DNA from 2 places in the Arthrobacter sp. 2MCAF14 genome. Region 2 is predicted to be linked to the other one. Evidence: predicted binding sites of a transcription regulator. Region 2 holds the regulator's gene; the other holds the start of a gene.
The links. Region 2 encodes HrcA, which represses chaperone genes, less so after heat shock. Its sites were predicted from a motif close to TTNGCACTCGNNNNNNNCGAGTGCNAA; they were not measured.
Positions count from the first base shown of each region.

Region 1: a site for HrcA is predicted at 2,890-2,916, ahead of AB4074_RS19960 (Hsp20/alpha crystallin family protein). Genes of this name have one in related genera too.

Region 1 is NZ_JBFRHB010000035.1:27,163-32,320, reverse strand. It holds gene AB4074_RS19975 (MFS transporter) at 394-1,305, opposite strand; partial or broken gene AB4074_RS19970 (dihydrodipicolinate synthase family protein) at 1,754-2,533, opposite strand; gene AB4074_RS19965 (MerR family transcriptional regulator) at 2,568-2,858, opposite strand; gene AB4074_RS19960 (Hsp20/alpha crystallin family protein) at 2,993-3,418, shown strand; gene AB4074_RS19955 (J domain-containing protein) at 3,536-3,766, shown strand; gene AB4074_RS19950 (hypothetical protein) at 3,975-4,349, shown strand; gene AB4074_RS19945 (hypothetical protein) at 4,372-4,647, shown strand.
Region 2 is NZ_JBFRHB010000025.1:6,599-15,936, forward strand. It holds gene lepA (translation elongation factor 4) at 1-1,663, shown strand, start outside; gene hemW (radical SAM family heme chaperone HemW) at 1,742-2,971, shown strand; gene AB4074_RS16360 (DUF4870 domain-containing protein) at 3,026-3,439, opposite strand; gene AB4074_RS16365 (DUF3097 domain-containing protein) at 3,542-4,399, opposite strand; gene hrcA (heat-inducible transcriptional repressor HrcA) at 4,581-5,594, shown strand; gene dnaJ (molecular chaperone DnaJ) at 5,662-6,792, shown strand; gene AB4074_RS16380 (16S rRNA (uracil(1498)-N(3))-methyltransferase) at 6,795-7,571, shown strand; gene AB4074_RS16385 (GerMN domain-containing protein) at 7,605-8,492, opposite strand; gene AB4074_RS16390 (PhoH family protein) at 8,914-9,338, shown strand, end outside.

The DNA of each region.
Region 1 (5,158 bases), on a different contig from region 2:
CAAGAAGGCAGAGCTGTCTGGCTACCCGGCGCCGTCAAGGCAATCGATGCCCGCAGCAGAAGGCCAATCAGAGCCAAGCGGTTAGCCCGGCCCGCGCCTTCGTTGGTTCACACCGATACCCTCGTCCCCAACGTGGTCGACTGGCAGAGCGCGGCTCGGAAACTTACCGAGGCGCGGAGGCCACCCGTGCGGTAAGAACCTGACCTCACGCGTCACGTCATGCCTCATCCTTCCCGAGCGATCATGAAAGACCGGAAGGGGCTTGGCTATTCGTGGTTCTGATGCTCCATCGTCGCTGGGCGGGTTCTCCGCGCAACCAGGGCCCTTTGCGCCGGTCCCGATCCAAAACTCCGTTCGGCGCTACCCCGTCGCTTATCTCCTCGCGAACTGCCGCTATTCGAGGTCGGCGATGATGCGTCCGGTGCGGTCCGGCGTGAGGACGGAGAAGAGCACACCTGCCACGGGGCCGATGATTCCAAGCGCGAGGCGAACGGGACGGTGCCGGCGAGGGTGGGTGCGAAGACGGGGGAAGACTCCGGCGCCAAGGCCACGTCCTAAGTAGTAGCTGGCGCTGGAACCGGTGGAGCGGATGCGGGTGGGGAAGAATTCGGACATCCAGACACCGAGGACGCCGAATCCTCCGGCGCCGCCGGCGCACATCATGAGTGCCCACAACGCGGGGGCTGTCCAGAACGCGCCGGTGATGTGCGCTTGTCCCGAGGTGAGCAGGGACAGGAACCAGACGAAGCCGACTGTTCCGAAGAGGCAGGCTGCCGTGAATGCGTACTTGCGGCGGATGCGGTCGGAGATGAAGCCGGTGGTCGAGTAGGTGATGATCGTGGAGACGTAGCCGAGAAGCACGATCAGGCTCGCGGTGTCCAGGGGCAGTTGCTGGGTCTTGAGCAGATAGGGGGACAGGTAGGCGCCCACCGAGTTGGTGGTCAGGAACATCGCCGTTGAAAGGATCATGAACAGGATGGTCCCGTAGGCGAAGCGGGGGCGGAAGATGTCGATCACGGGGACTTTGGAGCGGCGCAGTTCCGGCGGGAGGGTGCCGTTCCTGCGGTGTTCCTGGTAACTGAGCCATTGCTTGGATTCGGGCAACAGCTTCAGTGACGCCGCCCCGATCACGAGGCTGATCAGGCCGATCGCGATGTAACCGGCCCGCCAGCCCAGGTCGTGGCCTAGGGTGGACACGAACAGGTAGATGAGGCCTGCGGTGAGGATTTCGCCGACGAAGTACATGGACTGGATGCTGCCGCCCATGGTTCCGCGTTTCTTGGTCTGCCAGCATTCGGTGAACATCGAGAACGAAAGCCCGACCGAGGGTGTCCCCGAGGGTGCCGAAGACGAATCCGCCCAGGATGGAGGCGAAGCCTTGCACCGTGGCGACCGTGATCAGGGCGATGGTGGAGACGTGCAGGCTGTCGGAGATGTGCGCGAGCGGGAAACCGATCAGGTTCAGCTCGGCGCCGTCGAACAGGGTTCCCAGCAGGGCGAAGGCCAGGATGAACCGGATTTCCCTGCGGGTGTAGAACGTGGAGGTGCCGCCCGAGGGTGCGGCACCTGCTGCGGAGGCCGCCGGCGCCGGGTGGTCCTTGAAGGCGGGGGCGGTCTTGTTCAGCTCGCCATGCGGGAGTCCTCCTTCTCCAGCAGCGGTGCTGGGGGGTCGTCGTTGACCAAGATTGGAGAGAGTGAAACTTGGGGGGAAGGATGGCGGGCGCTTGGCCCGCCATCCTTGGGATCGGCGAGATCAGGCGGGAACGGTGACGCTGCCCAGGTTGGCGGACTCCAGGGCCCGTGCGATTTCGTTGCCGGCGCCTTCGGCCAAGGGAAGCAGCGGCGGCCGGACCGTGGCGTGCTCCAGGATGCCTCGGGCGACGAGGCCTTCCTTGAGGGCGACGGTGCCTTCCATGTGGGACCCACGGTGGTAGACGTTCTTGGTAACCGGCAGGAGGCGGTCGTGAATGGCGCGCGCCGCGGCGTAGTCCTTTTCCTTGCCGGCTGCGATCAGTTCCACGAGCGGCTCAGGGGCGAGCCCGCCGTAGCCAACCAGTGCGCCATCGACGTCGAACATGGTGTGCAGCAGGTACTCGTCATGGCAGGTCAGGATCTGCAGCTCCGGGTAAGTTGCGCGAAGAACGGGGATTTCGGTGTCCCAGCGCTTCATGTTCCGCACGCCGTTCTTGGTGGCGAACACCCCTTCCTGGCCGGCGATCTCCAGCTGGGTTTCCAGGTCGTAGGTGGCCTTCGTGGCGTCCGGGTACTGGAAGAGAATGAGCGGCAGCCCGGACGTTTCGTAGATTTCCTTGTAGCGGGTCTGCGGGGCGCGCTTCTGGTACCCGAAGTGCAGCCAGCCGTCGGAAGGGTAGACCAGACCGGCAGATGCGCCGGCCCCGACCGCGCGCTTGGCTTCCAGGGCGGCAACCATGTTGCCCTCCCCCGTGATGCCGGCGATGATCGGGATTTCGCCATTGACGGCGTTCTTGAATTCCCGGATGACAAGGGTCTGCTCCTCCTGGGTCAGGAAGGGCTCAAAAACAAGACGGCCCAGCTCGCGGAGGTCCTCAAGGGCCGTTTGCGGACCTGAGTTCCGCCTCGAGGCGCCGGTTGTCGGCCTCCAAAATCAGGACCATCCGGATGCCGGCAAGGTTCAAGCCCAATTCCAGAAGCTCGCCGATCCGCCGCAATGTCACAAGGTCGTTCTCGCTGTACTGGCGGGTCCCGCCCAGGGTCCTGCCCGGTTCCAGCAGGCCCTTGCGTTCGTAGAGGCGCAGGTTCTGCTGCCCGGTCCCCACGAGCTCGGCCGCAACGGAAATCGCGTACACGCCCCTCCCCCGGTCCTCGGCCTGGCCCATCGGGCACCTCCAAAATCCTTCGAAAATCAGGCTTGCCCTGACCCATATACAGTGCTATAAGAAATATATACCAGCCACCATAGATCGGCTGGGTTGACAACAAAAAAGCTGCGATCTGCAAGGAGTGACACACCATGCTGATGCGAACGGACACCTTCCGTGAATTCGACCGGTTGGCCGAACAGGTGCTCGGCACCACAGCCCGGCCGGCGGCCATGCCGATGGACGCCTGGCGGGAAGGCGAGGACTTCGTGGTCGCCTTCGACCTCCCCGGAGTCACCGTCGACTCGGTGGACATCGACGTCGAACGCAACGTCCTGACCGTCAAGGCCGAACGCCCGGACCCCGTCGGCGAGGACACGGAACTGATCGCCTCCGAACGCCCCCGCGGCGTCTTCAGCCGCCAGCTCATCCTCGGCGACGCGCTGGACACCAACGGTGTCAAGGCAAGCTACGACGCCGGAGTCCTGACCCTGCACATCCCGGTCGCGGAGAAAGCAAAACCGCGCCGCATCGAAATCGAAACCACCGGAAAACAGCGCCAGGAGATCAACGCCTGACCAGCGGCGCAGCCTCCCGGACCGGGAGCACCACAGCGGCCCACCATGTAAAGAGGGCGGTCGAGTTCACAGACCACGCCACGGCACAACCAGCACAAGGATGATGAGGCCCCGAGGATGACTCCCGCAACGATGGTCCCCGGCCGAACGGACCGGGGACCATCCCCGTCCCCGCACGTGAACACCCATCTAAAACACACACCACCGCCAACGATGAGGAACAACGGCCCCGACCTTTACGACATCCTGCATATCGCCCCCACCGCCACGGCGCGCGAGGTGACCCGCGCCTACCGCACGCTGATGCGCGGCCTGCACCCCGACACCCGGCCGGCCCGCGAACGCTAAGCCGCAGCGCCCTGGCGCCGCCTCCGTTCGGATCCCAAGGTCGCTTCCGGCGACGTCGCTGCTGATCGGACCGGTCATCTGGGAGCCGCCCGCCGGACGATCCGCGGGAATGCCGGTCCGGCAACGGTCATATCCGCCAACCGGCTACACGCTGATCCTGCAGATCAGGCGTTGAGAGCCGGAAACCACACAAGTCCAAGGAGCCCCCATGAGTGCCTGGCGCCCATACGACAACCAATTGATGCCCGCGTTCTACGAACGTTTCGAAAAGCGGTGGGGCAAAGGAACAGCGCCGTTCCTGGACCCCGAGATCCACGAACAACCCATGCCCCGGGCCCAATGGATCAACCCTGACACCGGAGCCGCGGTCGCAGTGGTGCCCATCTGGACCGAGGACCCCCAGCACCGCTCGTTCGGGGTGTTCTACCTGCCCCCGGCCGGTGACATCTGGATCCTGCGGCCCGGTTACACGAACTACCTCGAAACCGACCCCAGGAACACCGAGCAAGCCAGCCTGCGCAACGACGCCTTCCGAAAGGCCGTCGCGCACGCCAAGGAATTCATCTACGGAACCCAACCATGAAGACCGTTCCCCGGAGTACACCATGACCCCTCCACAGATCAGCCAGTTCCTCCAGGACTGCATCATCAAAGATGACACGCACGATTCAGGACTCGACGCCGATGCCTGCTACGGGCTATACGTCAGCTGGTGCTCCCTGAACCGCAAAGTCCCCCTCCCCGACCATGCCTTCCGCACCGCCCTGCGCCTCGCGGGCCTTCGCACGGAAAAGACCGGGAAGGGCAAGAAGGGAGTCTTCCAAGGCCTGCGCATGACAGGACCAGCCGCGGTGGACTACATCCTCAACAGCAACGTCTAAACCCTTGCGGACCCCCTGGTGGAGCAGGAAGTCACGGCCCGGCCGGACGCTATGACGGGTCGGACCCTGTATCCGGCTGTTGTTCGGTGTTCACGCCGCTCCAGGTTTGTAAGAAAATTGCGCGCTGCTGCTTCCCGGCAAGCAGTCCGCGGATGATGGACCGGGGCCAAGGTAACGCGCCAATGCCCGGTGTCACCTTTGCCGGGCAGTGGCGCAGCTACCGCCGAGAGCATCTTCCAGGGAATCGCCCTCGTGCCGATCGTAGGCCGCTGAGCCGGGCCGGCGCTTGAGTACCGGCTACCTGTTTTGGCAGCCCTTGTGGCAGTGACGTGTCCGAGGCGGCTTGGGGGCTGTCGCAGGAACCCCTGGCCCGGGCGTGCATTCACGGCACATACGTCGAAGACTCGGGGCGGACCGCCATAGGCACATCTACAAAGCTGACATAAGTTTGGACACTGTCCACACCCCCTTTGGCAGGACAAACGGACACGCACAGCTCCCCGCTACGACC
Region 2 (9,338 bases):
ACGTGGCATCACCATCAAGTCCCAGGCTGTCCGCATGCCCTGGGAACTTGACGGCACCAGCTACGCCCTGAACATGATCGATACACCCGGCCACGTTGACTTCACCTATGAGGTTTCCCGTTCCCTCGCGGCCTGTGAAGGCGCAGTCCTCTTGGTGGATGCCGCGCAAGGCATCGAGGCCCAAACCTTGGCCAACCTCTACCTGGCGATGGAAAACAACCTCACCATCATTCCGGTGCTCAACAAGATCGACCTCCCGGCCGCCCAGCCCGAAAAGTACGCCGCGGAACTCGCCAACCTGATTGGCGGCGACCCCGAGGACGTGCTGCGCGTATCCGGCAAGACCGGTGTTGGCGTGGAGGCCCTGCTGGACAAAATCGTCCGCGATCTTCCGGCTCCTGTAGGCGACCCCAACGCACCGGCCCGCGCCATGATCTTCGACTCCGTGTACGACACCTACCGCGGCGTGGTCACCTACGTCCGCGTCGTGGACGGCATGCTGCACCCGCGCGAGCGGATCCAGATGATGTCCACCCGCGCCACCCACGAGCTCCTGGAAATCGGTGTCAGCTCTCCGGAGCCCACGCCCTCCAAGGGCCTGGGCGTCGGCGAAGTAGGCTACTTGATCACCGGCGTGAAGGACGTCCGCCAGTCAAAGGTCGGCGACACCGTGACCAACCTGGCCAAGCCCGCTTCGCAATCCCTCGCCGGTTACGCCGATGCCAAGCCTATGGTCTTCTCCGGCTTGTATCCCTTGGACGGTACGGACTATCCCGTGCTCCGGGATGCCCTCGAGAAGCTCATGCTCAACGACGCAGCACTCGTCTACGAACCTGAGACGTCTGCCGCCCTGGGCTTCGGTTTCCGCGTGGGCTTCCTTGGCCTGCTGCACTTGGAAATCACCCGTGAACGCCTCGAGCGCGAGTACAACCTCGACCTCATCTCCACCGCTCCCAACGTTGAGTACGAGGTCACGCTGGAGGACAAGCGGGTCCTGCACGTCACCAACCCGAGCGAATACCCCACCGGCAAGATCTCGGAGGTGCGCGAACCCATGGTGTCCGCCACCATCCTGGCGCCGAATGAGTTCGTGGGCGCCATCATGGAGCTGTGCCAGAGCCGCCGCGGCGTCATGGGCGGCATGGACTACCTCTCCGAAGACCGGGTGGAAATCCGGTACCGCCTTCCGCTGGCCGAAATCGTCTTCGATTTCTTCGACATCCTCAAGTCCAAGACCCGCGGCTACGGTTCGCTGGACTGGAAGGCCGACGGCGAGCAGGTCGCCGACCTGGTCAAGGTGGACATCATGCTCCAGGGCGAGCAGGTTGACGCTTTCAGTGCCATCACCCACCGCGACAAGGCCTACGCCTACGGCGTCATGATGACAGGCAAGCTGCGCGAGCTCATTCCCCGCCAGCAGTTCGAGGTGCCTATCCAGGCCGCCATCGGCTCGCGGATCATTGCCCGTGAGAGCATCCGCGCCATCCGCAAGGACGTCCTTGCCAAGTGCTATGGCGGTGACATCACCCGTAAGCGCAAACTTCTGGAAAAGCAGAAGGAAGGCAAGAAGCGCATGAAGATGGTGGGCCGCGTGGAAGTTCCACAGGAAGCGTTCATCGCAGCCCTGACCACCGACGAATCCAAGGACAAGGCCAAGAAGTAATGCGGCTTTTCGCCCGGGACACCACGGGACAGGCGCGCACTGTAATGGCGCGCGCAGGACGGGCACGAGGGGAAATCCGTGCCTAGCGTTCTTCCCCTCGGGGATCCGGCACCTGCGGACGGACTCTTGCCGCCGCAGGTGCTCGACGGCGTCGATTCACGCAAGTTTGGACTGTACGTCCACATACCTTTCTGTGCCGTCCGTTGCGGATACTGCGATTTCAACACCTACACCGCCACCGAGCTTGGCGGCGGTGCCTCCCAGGACGCCTACGCGTCTACTGCCATTTCGGAAGTGGAGTTCGCCGTCCGGGCCATGGAAGCCTCCGGGCTGCCGCAACGGCACCTGAGCACGGTGTTCTTCGGCGGCGGGACGCCGACCCTGCTGCCTGCCGAAGATCTCGCACGCATCCTGACGGCCGCCGTCGGGCACTGGGGCCTGGAAGCGGGAGCGGAAGTCACCACTGAGGCGAACCCGGACTCTGTGACGCCGGAGTCCCTCCAGCTGCTCGCAGACGCCGGCTTTACGCGGATTTCCTTCGGCATGCAGTCGGCGGTCCCTCACGTGCTCAAGGTCCTGGACCGTACACACACTCCCAGCCGGGTCCCCTTGGTGGTCCAATGGGCGCGCGACGCCGGCCTTGCTGTAAGCCTCGACCTCATCTATGGGACTCCCGGCGAGTCCATGGCTGATTGGCGGACCTCCCTCGAGACAGCGCTGTCCTACGGTCCGGACCACATCAGTGCCTATGCGCTGATCGTGGAAGAAGGCACCAAGCTGGCGGCGCAGATCCGGCGCGGAGAAGTTCCCGGCATCGACGACGACGACCACGCCGCCAAATACGAACTCGCCGATCAGCTGATCAGCGCCGCCGGTCTGGACTGGTACGAGGTCAGCAATTGGTCCCGCACTCCCGAACAGGCGTGCAAACACAACCTAGCCTATTGGCGGGGAGACGATTGGTGGGGCATCGGACCCGGTGCGCATTCCCACATGGGCGGCGTCCGCTGGTGGAACGTCAAACACCCCACAGCCTATGCCAACAGGCTCGGCAGCGGGGTGTCTCCGGCCGCTGGACGTGAAACGCTCGACGCCGGAACCCGGGAAGTGGAACGCATCATGCTGGAGGCCCGGCTCGGCACCGGGCTTCAAGTCGACGCGCTCGGCAAGGTGGGCCGCCACGCCGTCGCAGGCCTCATTGCAGACGGCCTGGTTGAGCCTGGAGCGGCCTTCCAAGGACGGCTGGTCCTGAAACTCAAGGGCCGGCTACTCGCGGACGCCGTGGTCCGCCGGATCCTTCCGGACTAGCGGCAGGCGCTAGCGCCCGGCGCGGGAGCCGGCATCGGAACCCGCGAAGACCGGCTACTTGATCCAGCGCAGGTTGAAGCGGTAGCGGTGCGGTTGTCCGTGGTTGACGCGGATTCCGGCTGACACCGAGAAGCAGGTCACGGCGACCCAGATCGCCGTGGCAAGGACAGCGAACAGGTTTCCCACCACCGGGAGCAAGACAAGGACGTTGGCGAGCACTGCGGCAATCGTCGGAGGCAAAGTGAAGTTGAGCGCTTCCTTGGATTCCTGTGCCGTAAAGGGGCCACGTTCGCGGAAGATCAGGTAGATCAGAAGCGAAGGAACGCAGCCAAGGATCCCGCCGAAGTGCGCCAGTGTTGCCCACTGCCGGTCTTCCGAGGCGGTCAAGGGCAGCGCGTTGGCAGGAACGCCGTGGTACTGGGACTGGCCCGAGGTGCCATCCCGATCGTCAGGAGCGTTGTCTGCCACAGTATCTTCCTTCGAGTATCAATCGGTGCAGTGTTGCTGTCCCAGAATACTTGCTCGGCACGCGATCAGCCGACCAACTCCTCTGCCCGGGGCACGCAATCGTCACGGAACAGTCAGGAAATCGATCACTTCTTCCACGCGGCCCAGCAAAGAGGGCTCCAAGTCGGCGTAGCTGTGGACGGCGCCAAGAAGCCTTTGCCAACCCAGCCCGACGTCCTCGGCCGTCTCATGCGGCCAGCCGAACGACCTCAGGATGCCGGTCTTCCAATCCGTGCCACGCGCGATGGTTGGCCATTGCTCGATCCCCAACACGTTGGGCCGGATTGCCTGCCAGACGTCCACGTAGGGATGTCCTACGATCAGGACGTTTCCCGCGGCGCCCGGCAGTGTCATGGCGTCGGCAGCAATCCGCGACTCCTTCGAATCCGGTACCAAGTGGTCCACGAGGATTCCGAGCCGGCGGCCCGGGCCGGGGGAGAACCCGGCAATGGCCGCCTTGAGATCGTCCACGCCGTGCAAGGGCTCGACGACGATGCCCTCCACCCGGAGATCATCTCCCCACACTTTTTCCACCAGTTCAGCGTCGTGCTTGCCTTCCACCCAAATCCGGCTCGCCTTGGCGACTTGGGCCCGCTGGCCGGCGACGCGGACGGATCCCGATGCCGTCCTGCCTGCTTGCGCCGCGGCCTTGGCGGCCGCGGCGCGTGGAGCCGGCGGCACGAGCTTCACTGCTTGTCCCTCCAGGAGGAATCCGAAGCCGAGCCGGAACGATTTGGCCTTTCCCCGCCGATCCTCAAGCACCACAATGTGCATGCCTCCGGACTTTTCCACCCTGGTCACGGCCCCGACCCAACCGGACTGCACGTCCTCGAGAACCATCCCGCGTTCAACGGGCACCTCAGGCAGTTGCCGTTTGGCAGGCGAGGAGAGGTCTTGCGGGCCCCAATTGTCGTAAGACACGGTCTTCACACCACTTTGCGCTAGGGGGATCGTTGATGGTCCGTGGCATTACCCACGGCCGCGCGGGAATCATGTTCGCCGCGAGCGGTACCAATGCTAACAACGAGGTGGCTCATACTAGACTTGTTAGCACTTGGGCATGTTGAGTGCTAATTGTTGAAATGTTGATTGGAGGTGGGCAGTGAGCGAACCACGCAAGCTTGAAGTGCTACGCGCCATCGTGGAGGACTACGTTCACTCCCGCGAGCCCGTCGGCTCCAAAGCCTTGGTTGAACGGCACCATTTGGGAGTGTCGAGCGCCACCATCCGCAATGACATGGCACTTCTGGAAGAAGAAGGCCTCATAGCCGCACCGCACACGAGTGCCGGCCGCATTCCCACGGACAAGGGCTACCGCCTGTTCGTCGACCGCATCTCCGAGGTCAAGCCGCTTTCGGCTGCCGAGCGCCGGGCTATCCATTCCTTGCTTGAGGGACCCGACGACGTTGAGGACATCCTTGAGCGCACCGTCCGGCTCCTCTCCCAACTGACCAACCAGGTCGCCGTCGTCCAGTACCCGCACCTGAGCCGCGCGCGCGTCCGGCACATTGAGTTTGTCCTTTTGGCACCGCGCCAGGTCTTGGTGGTATTGATCGCCGATTCTGGCAAGGTGGAACAGGGCGTTGTGCACGCAGCGACGGACGCCACCGACGAAGAGCTCATGGCCTTGCGCGCGCGGTTCCTTGGAAGCATTGCCGGCTCCCAGCTCGACCTCATGCCGCAAGTCCTGCCCTCGGTGGTTGCCTTGTGCCCGCCGACCCTTCGCAACCTTGCAGGCGCCCTTGCCCACGGCCTGGAAAGGCTTGCCGAGCGGAGCCGCGACGAGCGCATGGTCATGGCAGGCACGGCAAACCTGGCCCGCTCCAACGTGGACTTCCCGCTGAGCATCGGTCCGGTCCTCGAAGCGCTCGAGGAGCAGGTCGTCATGTTGCGGCTGCTGTCGGATATGGCGGAAGACCCTCGCGGCGTCACGGTGAGCATCGGCCGCGAAAACCCTTATGACAGCCTCTCGGAGGCTTCGGTGGTTGCCACGGGCTACGGTCCGGGCAGCAGCGCCAAGATCGGCATTCTTGGACCCACCCGCATGGACTACCCCAACACCATGGCGGCCGTCCGTGCCGTCGCACGCTACCTTTCCCGCATTCTGGGCGGCTGACAGCCTCGGCTGGAAGGCGCCTCGCAAGAAACGCAGTGGAACCGTAAACAAGGAAGAGATACCGACTTTGAGCAGTCACTATGACGTTCTGGGCGTCTCGCCGGAAGCAACCGGCGAGGAGATCAAAAAGGCCTACCGCAAACTCGCACGTAAGCTGCACCCCGATGTGAACCCCGGGGCCGGTGCAGCCGAGGAATTCAAGGCGGTGACCCACGCTTACGAGGTCCTCTCCGACCCCCAGAAGCGCCGCGTCTACGACGCCACCGGCAACGAGAACGGGACCGACAACGGTTTCGGCGGAGGATACGCGGGCCAGGGATTCGCCTTCCAGGACATCTTCGATACCTTCTTCGGCGGAGGAGGCGGCGGCATGCAGGGCCCCGCATCACGTATGCGCCGCGGGCAGGACGCCCTGATCAGCGTTCGCATCGACTTGCGTGAGGCCGTGTTTGGTGTCAATAAGAAGCTTGAGGTGGACACCGCTGTCATCTGTCCCACGTGCGAAGGCTCATGCTGCCGTCCGGGCACCCACCCGGAGCGCTGCGACATCTGTGGCGGCTCGGGCCAGGTCCAGCGGGCTGTGCGCTCGATCCTCGGCCAGGTCATGACAGCCGCACCGTGTGGATCGTGCGAAGGTTTCGGCTCGATCATCAAGGATCCTTGCAATGAGTGCAACGGTCAGGGCCGCATCCGCAGCCGCCGTTCACTGACCGTCAAGGTGCCTGGCGGCGTCGCTACGGGGACCCGCATCCAGCTGTCGTCGCAAGGCGAAGCAGGTCCCGCGGGCGGTCCTCCCGGTGACCTCTACGTGGAGATCCGGGTCAACAGTGACTCCACCTACATCCGCGAAGGCGACGACCTTCACGCCACGCTGAGCGTTCCCATGACTGCCGCGGCACTGGGTACTGAGCTGCAGCTTGAGACTTTCGACGGTCCCCAGGAGATTGACGTCAAGTCCGGCACGCAGTCCGGCGAAGTCATCACCCTGCGTGGACTTGGCGTCACCCATCTCCGCGGCTACGGCAGGGGAGACCTCAAGGTGCACCTGCACGTTGAGACGCCCGGCAAGCTCGACGCCGCACAGGAAGACCTGCTTCGCCAACTGGCAAAATTGCGCGGAGAGCAGTTCACCGAAGGCAAGCTTGTGGCCAGCGGCGGTATGTTCGCGAAGCTGCGGGACAAGCTCGGTAACCTATAGCGGTGAGCAACCCCGTATTTTTCACAGCAGCCGGAACGCTTGACGGGCTCGGCCCTGGAGACACTTTCGTGCTCGACGGCGCCGAAGCCAGGCATGCTGTCACCGTCAAGCGCCTGGAAATCGGCGAAGCCGTCGATATTGCCGACGGTGCCGGAAAACGGCTCACGGGCACCGTGACCGAATCCGGGCAGGGAACCCTGACAGTCCTTGCCACCGCTGTCCAGGAGGAGCACCAACCAACCGTGCGGCTCGTGTTGGTCCAGGCCCTCGCGAAGGGCGACCGTGACGAACTTGCCGTCGAGACGGCAACGGAACTCGGGATCGACGCCGTCGTGCCCTGGCAGGCGGAGCGTTCCATCGTCCGTTGGAAGGGTGACAGGGCGGCCAAAGCCCACGCGAAGTGGCAGTCCGTCGCCACGGCAGCCGCCAAGCAGGCGCGGCGCGCGTGGATTCCCGAGGTGCGTGCCGCCGTCGACGGCTCTGGCCTGGCTGCAGCGGTTGCCGCGGCTGACTTGGCGATCATCCTGCATGAGGACGCGAAACGTCCGCTGCGGGATGTCTTGGAGAAGTGGCAGGCCGAGGTTTTCGACGCGGATACCGGAGCGGGTCGGGAAGTCCTGCTCATCGTCGGCCCGGAGGGTGGCATTTCACCGCGCGAAGTGACGAAGCTCAGCGACGTCGGCGCCGTCACCGCGCTCTTGGGCCACCACGTGCTTCGGTCGTCGACGGCGGGACCCGCCGCCGTCGTGCTGGCCAGTGACATTCTGGGGCGTTGGTAGCCCGCGGCGCACGTCCTGGATCAGCGCACGGCCTCAGCGAACGCTGAAAGTACGGGTATCCGTCGCGACGTCGGCGTCGTTGGGTCCTACCAAGGAAACCCGCAATTCATAGCGGCCCGCTCCGAGCCCCACTGTGAGGCTGAAGGCTCCACCTTGTCCGGGAACGGTAGAAGCAGTGGTCTGCCCGGCGAGGTAGGAGGACTTGTCGCCGTTTGAGTTCTCGCGAAGGATTTGCCAATGCAGTTTCTTCGAGGGGTCCGTGCTCCGGCCGTTGAACTTGACCGGACCGGCAGGCAAGGTCAGATCCTCTTGCGGGTCGATGATCCACACCGGTGCCACCATGGACGCGTCGCGGACCATCGGATCGCCTAGTTTGACCTGCCCGAATGCCATGTAGTCCGTGTGCCCGTCCACCAGGATGGTCACCTTGATCTGCTGTCCTGAATCGATCAGTCCTGAACTTGCGGCCGCTGCGGTGGCGGTATAGACGAGTTCCTGGACCGCCCGCTGTGCCATCCCGGCGTCGAGATTGGAATTGAACGCGTCGCGGGAAACATCGACAGTGACGACGTTCTTACCGGAAATCGAGGTCGCCAGGCTGCCTGGGCTCTGCCACGGCGTGAAGAAATCGTGATCCAACGGCTTCTGGGACATCATGATCCGCAGGGCCGTGGTGATGGGGTTCTCGTTGCCAGGGTTGTCACGGAATTCGCGGTACAGGAAGGTGTCCGTGTCGCTACGCCCGATCCAATACACGGGGATCTTGTTTGAGGCCTGGGTTGTTTCGAGCGGAGCATTGCTGTCCGGCACCGTCTGCAGTGCAACTGTCGGTGTGGGGATCGGAGTCGTGGATCCCTGTCCCGTGCGATCGGCAATGCAGCCCGACAGGAACAAGGCAGCCGTCAAAGCGGTCACAAGCATCGCGGAGCGTTTCCGGATGCGTGTGCCGTGTGGAGTGACGGCTGGCCTGGTGATGGTGGATTCCTGCTCGTGTTCGGCCGCGGTGTTGCGGGGGAGTCATGCGCCCGGTGGCCGGGCACAGGGGCATTTTGCCCATGAATCAGCTTGTCACAGTCTCCAGGGCCCCGGCTGGCGTTTCGATACCCCGGCGGCCAACTGCAATCCGATTGATACGAGGTCGATGCCGAGTTGATACCAAAGCGGCATGGATCGGCCGTCCGCGGCCCCGCCGGGCACGGTCTGGAACCACCCCGGAGACTGGCTGGCGTAGGATTGAAAGCAATCCGAGGCCCGCGATCGTGCGCCCATCCAGCAGACGGACATCGGAGAAAATCGATGGACATCACCAAGCCGGAGGAGCAGAGGCCGCAAGGCCAGCACTATGACAGAATCATTGAACGGGCGGCCCAAGGCCGGCAGCGTTGACACAGGTCCGGCCGAGTTCCCACACTCTGTCCCGGGCGCCCGGACGGAAGTTGTCATCTTTGACAACTCGGATCAGATGGTTCAGACCCTTGGCAGCCATGACGAGGCGTTGCGCTACATCGAAGCCCAGTTCCCCGGCGTCGACTTTCATGTGCGCGGCAACGAGCTCTCCTTCAGCGGACCGTCGAGCGATGTTCCCCGGATCATGCGGCTTCTGGAGGAAGTCCGCGGCCTGGTCGGCAAGGGGACGGTCATCACCCCGGACGTGCTCCAGCAACTCGTGTCCTTGTTGCGCAGCCAGTCCCTCCAAAACCCCGTCGAAGTCCTGACCCACAACATCCTTTCGAGCCGCGGGCGCACCATCCGCCCCAAGACGCTGAA